One region of the Bradyrhizobium sp. 154 genome, then DNA from elsewhere that is predicted to be linked to it. Evidence: riboswitches for the same ligand, from Rfam matches in the RefSeq annotation. Region 1 holds a riboswitch; the other holds the start of a gene.
The links. A riboswitch is a leader RNA that binds a small molecule or an ion and turns the genes downstream of it on or off. The one in region 1 is predicted to bind S-adenosylmethionine.

Region 1 (3,406 bases):
GATGCGCTGGCCGTACATCGCATCGGGACGCGCCAGCATCTTCTCGTAGACGAGGCGGCCGACGATCTGGCCATGCTCGAGGATGAAGGGCACCTCGCGCGAGCGCACCTCCAGCACGGCGCGCGCGCCTTGCCCGCCGGCACCGGCATAGCCGAAGCCGGGATCGAAGAAACCGGCATAATGCACGCGGAATTCGCCGACCAAGGGATCGAACGGCACCATCTCCGCGGCGTAATCGGGCGGGACCTGCACGGCCTCTTTCGAGGCCAGGATGTAGAACTCGCCGGGATCGAGGATCAGGCTGCCGTCGGGACGGGCCGACATCGGCTCCCAAAAATCTTCCACCGCATAGCCGGAGCGGCGGTCGACGTCGACGACGCCGGTGTGGCGCTTGGCGCGGTAACCGACGAAGCCGTTGGCCTTCTCGCCGGAGAGGTCAACCGAGACAGCGACGCCGCCGGACAGATCGGCATCGTCGATGTCGACGAGGCGCTCGGTCGCATGCAAGCCATCGAGCTCGTCGGCATTGAGGATGGCGTCACCGGTGCGGAAGCGTACCTGGGACAGGCGCGAGCCCTCGCGCACCAGCACCGGAAACGTCTTCGGGCTGATCTCGGCATAGAGCGGGCCGTGATAACCGGCGCCGATCATGTCGAAGCGGCGGGTCCCGTCGGCGATCACGCGGGTGAAGACGTCGAGCCGGCCGGTCGAGCTCTTGGGATTCGCGGCCGCGACGATCTCCGGCGGCAGCGCGAGGCTCTCCAGCAGCGGCACGATGTAGACGCAGTTGGTCTCGAGCACCGCGCCGTCGGCAAGGCTGAACTCGTGCAGCTTCAATTCGTCGATGCGCTCGGCGACGGTGGCGCCGGGACCGGGCAGGAAGCTGGCGCGGACGCGATAGGCGATGTCGCCGAGGCGCAGATCGAGGCTCGCCGGCTGGATCTGGCTTTCGACGAAGTCGTAGGCGGGCAGGATCAGCCCCGCCTCTGCCATCGCCGCAATCATGCGGTCAGGCAGGATACCATTGGCGTCGGCAGCGACCGTGAACGTCAACCGGGGGTCCTCAGCAAGGGGCAAACGCATCCCGAGATACGGGAAATACTAGCCTTTTACGGCTATCCGATGGACGCCTTGACGGAAAGGGCATTGCGGAATATGAGCATCACTTATCCCGTGGTGATTTGAGCCGGCCGGCTTGCAGCCACGTTAAATAAGTCGCTAAACAGGCCGGGGACCTCTGTGATCCCGGCCCATGGAGATATCCAGGCCGGTTTTTTTGTGACCATTTTTGCTCGAATGGTCATGTCGGAGGTCCTATGTCGAAGTCGCCTGCCACTTACCGTCCCGAAACCCGCCTGGTCCATTCCGGCACCCTGCGCTCGCAATATGGCGAGACGTCGGAGGCGCTGTTCCTGACGCAAGGGTACGTCTACAACAGCGCCGAGGAGTGCGAGGCGCGGTTCAAGGGCGAGGACCCCGGCTTCATCTATTCGCGCTATTCCAATCCGACCATCGCGATGTTCGAGCGCCGCATGATCGAGCTCGAAGGCGCCGAAGCCGCTCGCTCGGCGGCCACCGGCATGGCCGCGGTGACGACTGCGATCCTGGCGCCCCTGAAGGCGGGCGATCATGTGGTGGCGTCGCGCGCGCTGTTCGGCTCGTGCCTCTATGTGGTGCAGGATCTGCTGCCGCGCTACGGCATCGAGACCACGCTGGTCGACGGCCTCGACCTCGACCAATGGCAGCGCGCTCTCAAGCCGAACACCAAGACGTTCTTCCTGGAGAGCCCGACCAATCCGACGTTAGATGTGCTCGACATTCCCTCGATCGCCGAGATCGCGCACAAGGGCGGCGCGCGACTGGTGGTCGACAACGTGTTCGCAACCCCGATCTGGCAGAGCCCGCTCGCGCTCGGGGCCGACGTCGTGGTCTATTCCGCGACCAAGCATATCGACGGCCAGGGGCGGTGTCTCGGCGGCATCATCCTGTCCTCGGAAGCCTTCATCGCCGAGCACATCCACAATTTCATGCGCCAGACCGGCCCGTCGATCTCGCCGTTCAACGCCTGGGTCCTGCTCAAGGGCCTGGAAACGCTGGGCGTGCGCGTGCGCGCGCAGACCGACACCGCAGCGCGCATTGCCGAGGTGCTGGCGAGCCATCCCAAGATCTCGCGGCTGGTCTATCCCGGCCGCGCCGATCATCCTCAGGCCGCGCTGGTGAAGAAGCAGATGCGTGGCGGCTCGACGCTGGTCGGCTTCGAGTTGAAGGGCGGCAAGCAGGCGGCGTTTCGCGTGCTCAATGAGTTGAAGCTGGCGAAGATCTCCAACAATCTCGGCGACGCCAAGAGCCTCGTCACGCATCCGGCCACTACGACGCATCAGCGTCTGAAGCCCGAAGACCGCGCCGCGCTCGGCATCAGCGAAGGCTTCATCCGCTTCTCCGCCGGGCTCGAGCATGCGGAAGATCTGATCGAGGATCTGACCGCGGCGCTGGAGAAGGCGTGATCTTCTTACCCTCCCCTGGAGGGGGAGGGTCGGCTCACATGGAGCGCAACGAAATGTGAGACGGGGTGGGGTGACGGTCTTTCCGCATCCAACGCCCGAGCGGAGAGATCACCCACCCCGCTCGCCTGTGCGCGATCGACCCTCCCCCTCCCAGGGGAGGGTGAAGCAACCTACATCGGCCGATACGTGCGCACATCCGCGGGCACGTTCACACCGAGCTTGATCTGGCCGACGGAGCGGATGATGTCATCGGCGAGGAGTTGGGCGAAGCATGCGTAGCCCCAATCGTTCATGTGCAGGCCGTCGGCGATAACGAAACTCTCGACCGGGATCGCCTGCTTCTCGTGCCAGTCGCGCATCACCTCGAAGCGCGGGAAGATGCCAACGTGACGGAGCTCGGCGACCTTGCCGAGCAGCTTCACCATCTTGCCGGCGCTCTCGGCGCGCTGGTTGACCGCCGGCGAATATTGCGGATCGACCAGCACGATGTCGGCGCCACCGGCGGCCTGGATGCGGCTGATGCCGTCCTCGACCAGTTTTGCGGTATCGGCGGGATCGAGATTGCGCAGCACGGCGTTGGTGCCGACCTGCCAGATCACGAGATCCGGATGCACGTCGATGACCTGCGTCTGGAGGCGCTTCATCATCTCGGGCGCATCCTCGCCACCGACGCCGGCATTGATGACGGTGATGTCAGCGGTCGGATAGTGCCGGCGCAGCTGTGCGGCGAGACGGTTCGGATAATTGAACTCCGGCGAGCTCGCACCGAATCCTGCGGTGGACGACGAGCCGAACGCGACGATGACGACGGGCTGGCCGGCGACGAGCTTGCTTGCGACACGCGGCAGCGAGCCCATCGCCTTCGAGCCGCCCTTCGGCGGCAGGCAGGGCACGCGGCTGAA
Region 2 (3,406 bases), on a different contig from region 1:
ATGGCAGGTTCAGCGGCACCGGGCGGCCGTAGAGGTCGAGCGCGACCGAGCGCTCCATCTTGACGTTGATCTGGTCGCAGAGCTCGACAAAATCCTTGATGGTGCAGAAGTGGATGTTGGCGGTGTCGTACCAGGTTGCCGGCAGATTCTCCGTACGCGGCATGTGACCGCCGATCAGGAGCTGGAGCCGCATCTTCCAGAAGCCGAAATTCGGAAACGACACGATGGCGCGGCGGCCGATGCGCAGCAGGTTCTCCAGCACCACCCGCGGCTGCCGCGTCGCCTGCAGCGTCTGCGACAGGATCACGTAATCGAAGGCGTCGTCGGGATAGTTGACGAGGTCGGTATCGGCATCGCCCTGCACCACCGCGAGCCCCTTGGCGACGCAGCGGTTGACGCCCTCGCGCGACAGCTCGATGCCGCGGCCGTCGATCCCACGCGTTTCCAGCAGCTGGAGCAGATCGCCCTCGCCGCAGCCGACGTCGAGCACCTTCGAGCCCGGCTTGACCATCTCGGCAACGAGCAGATGATCGGCGCGAAACTGACCGGACGGCCCCGTCGCAACGCCGTTCAGCGGCAGCACCTCCTGTACCGACATCTTAGCCACCTTTGCCGTTGAGACCGCGGGCCTTGCCCGCGGATTGCAGGAAGGCCCGCGAGATGTCGAAGAATTCGGGGACGTCGAGCAGGAAGGCGTCGTGGCCGCGATCGGTCTCGATTTCGGCGAACGACACCCGAGCGCTTGATGCATTCAGCGCGTGCACCAGCGCGCGCGATTCCGATGTCGGGAACAGCCAGTCGCTGGTGAAGGAGACCACGCAGAAGCGGGTCTTGATGCCCACGAACGCCTTTGCCAGCACGCCACCATGATCGGCGGCGATGTCGAAATAATCCATCGCGCGCGTCAGATAGAGATAGGAATTGGCATCGAAGCGCTCGACGAAGGACGAGCCCTGATAGCGCAAATAGGACTCGACCTGAAAGTCGGCGTCGAACGAAAAGGTCGGCAGCTCACGGTCCTGCATGCGGCGGCCGAATTTCCGGTGCAGCGCAGCGTCTGAGAGATAGGTGATGTGCGCCGCCATCCGTGCCACCGCGAGGCCGCGATGCGGGTGGATACCATGGTCGGCATAGCCGCCATTGCGCCAATCGGGATCGGCCATCACGGCCTGGCGGCCGAGCTCGTGGAAGGCGATGTTCTGCGCCGAGTGCCGCGTCGAGCACGCGATCGCCAGCGCGGAGTACACGCGGGCAGGATAGGCCGCGGTCCATTGCAGCACCTGCATGCCTCCCATCGAGCCGCCCACCACCGCGAACAGCGTGTCGATGCCGAGCCGGTCGATCAGCATCGCCTGCGCGCGTACCATGTCGGGAATGGTGATGACGGGGAAATCGAGACCCCAGACCTTGCCCGTCGCGGGATTGATCGAAGCCGGCCCGGTCGAGCCCATGCAGCCGCCGATCACGTTGGAGCAGATGATGAAGTAGTGTTGAGGATCAAGCGGACGGCCGGGGCCGACCAGCGTCTCCCACCAGCCGGGCTTGCCGGTGACCGGATGCACGTTGGCGACATGCTGGTCGCCGGTCAGCGCATGGCAAACCAGAATGGCGTTGGAGCGATCGGCGTTCAGCTCGCCATAGGTCTGGTAGGCGATCTGGAACGGGGAGAGATCGATGCCGCAATCGAGCCGCAGCGGCTGATCGGCGCCGAAATGCATAACCTGCGAACTCGGATGATCTACCTCGTGCGATCGATCGTCGGCGCTGATCGCGGGACTCGGAATCGACTTGACGCTACCCATCTGAGCATCGACCTCGTTTGCGATCAGACTTACGACCGCAGTGACATCAGGCCATGAAAAACCCGGCCTGAACGATAGGTTCGGCCGGGATCGGAAGCGTCCCCGGCCTGTTTAGCGAGTTTTTTAACGTGGCTGCAAGCCGGCCGGCTCAAATGACCACGGAACAGGCAAAAACTTACTGTCTGGAGCGGTCTTCGTCAAGCCGCGGTCCGGATTAACCCAATTCGTCCCTGATACGTCGCCTGAAAAGGCCCAGCTTCTCCTCGCATTTCTCTTTGCTTTCGCGGCCTATCCTGCCTAATCAGGACATCGACCGCAGCGGTGACGGCACTGACCGATCCGCATTGGAACGCCTCTGAACAGCCGTTGTCAGTCATGTCCCAACGTCCGCCCGCGCCGCCATCGCTTCAGGAATTGCGCAAGGAGATCGACGCGATCGACGAGGGCATGCATCGCCTCCTGATGCAGCGCGGCGACATCATCCACCGCCTGATCCAGGTGAAGCAGACCCAAGAGGTCGGCTCCGCATTCCGGCCGGCGCGCGAGGCCGCCATGATGCGCGACCTCGTCCAGCGTCATCGCGGCATCCTGCCGCTCGACACGGTCGAGAGCATCTGGCGCGTCATCATCTCGACCTTCACCTATGTGCAGGCGCCGTTCTCCGTGCATGCCGACATCTCGGTGAGCGAGCCGGCGATGCGCGATTCCGCGCGCTTCCACTTCGGCTTCACCGTGCCCTACGTCGCGCATTTCAGCGCGCAGGCCGCAGTCGAGGCGGTGGCGAAATCCAAGGGCGACCTGGCGCTGGTCTCGGCGACCTCGAGCCGCACGCCGTGGTGGCTGGAGCTGGAAGCCGACGGCGCGCCCAAGATTATCGCGCGGATGCCGTTCGTCGAGCGCGCCGACCATCCGGCTGCACTGCCGGTGTTCGCGATCTCGCGCGTCGCCGACAGCGCGCTGGTGACTGAGGTCGAGACCTTCAGCGTGCGCGTCTCCGGCTGGAACGCCGAGGTCGCGCGCGCCCTGTCGCCGCTTGCCGAAATCGTGGCGGTGCCCGATACTGCCTTCGACGGCGCCGCCCTGCTGGTTTCGGTCACGAGCGCGACCAGCATCGACAAGATCAGGGCTGCCCTGATCGAGGCAGGGGCCTCGGTGCGCTCCACGGCCCTCGTCGGCAGCCACGCAACGCGCTATACGGTGCCCCCGACAGGGCCGAAATCGTAAGTCGCGAGCCGTCCCGCCAATCCGGAGTTGAAGATGTCCCGCCCCGTGCCGAATCCCGGCATTCTCGATATTGCGCCCTACACGCCCGGCAAGAGCCCGGTGCCGGAGCCGGGCCGCAAGGTGTTCAAGCTCTCGGCCAACGAGACGCCGTTCGGGCCCTCGCCGAAGGCGATCGAGGCGTTCAAGCGAGTGGCGGATCATCTGGAGGATTATCCGGAAGGCACCTCGCGCGTGCTGCGCGAAGCGATCGGCCGCAGCTTCGGTCTCGACCCCAACCGCATCATCTGCGGCGCCGGCTCCGATGAGATCCTCAATCTGCTCGCGCACACTTATCTCAGCCAGGGCGACGAGGCGATCTCGACCACCCACGGCTTCCTGGT

Region 2: it holds a riboswitch for S-adenosylmethionine, as region 1 does, so the genes downstream of both, IVA92_RS09110 (homoserine O-acetyltransferase) here and IVA92_RS06850 (O-succinylhomoserine sulfhydrylase) in region 1, are expected to answer to the same signal.

What each region holds. Positions count from the first base shown of each region.
Region 1 covers NZ_JADPKG010000030.1:272,567-275,972, reverse strand. Annotated here, with positions in the region: gene IVA92_RS06855 (2'-deoxycytidine 5'-triphosphate deaminase) at 1-1,053, opposite strand, end outside; SAM riboswitch at 1,164-1,243, shown strand; gene IVA92_RS06850 (O-succinylhomoserine sulfhydrylase) at 1,317-2,504, shown strand; gene IVA92_RS06845 (SGNH/GDSL hydrolase family protein) at 2,675-3,406, opposite strand, start outside.
Region 2 covers NZ_JADPKG010000042.1:2,256-5,661, forward strand. Annotated here, with positions in the region: gene metW (methionine biosynthesis protein MetW) at 1-598, opposite strand, end outside; gene IVA92_RS09110 (homoserine O-acetyltransferase) at 600-1,802, opposite strand; SAM riboswitch at 1,893-1,972, opposite strand; gene IVA92_RS09115 (chorismate mutase) at 2,178-3,026, shown strand; gene hisC (histidinol-phosphate transaminase) at 3,060-3,406, shown strand, end outside.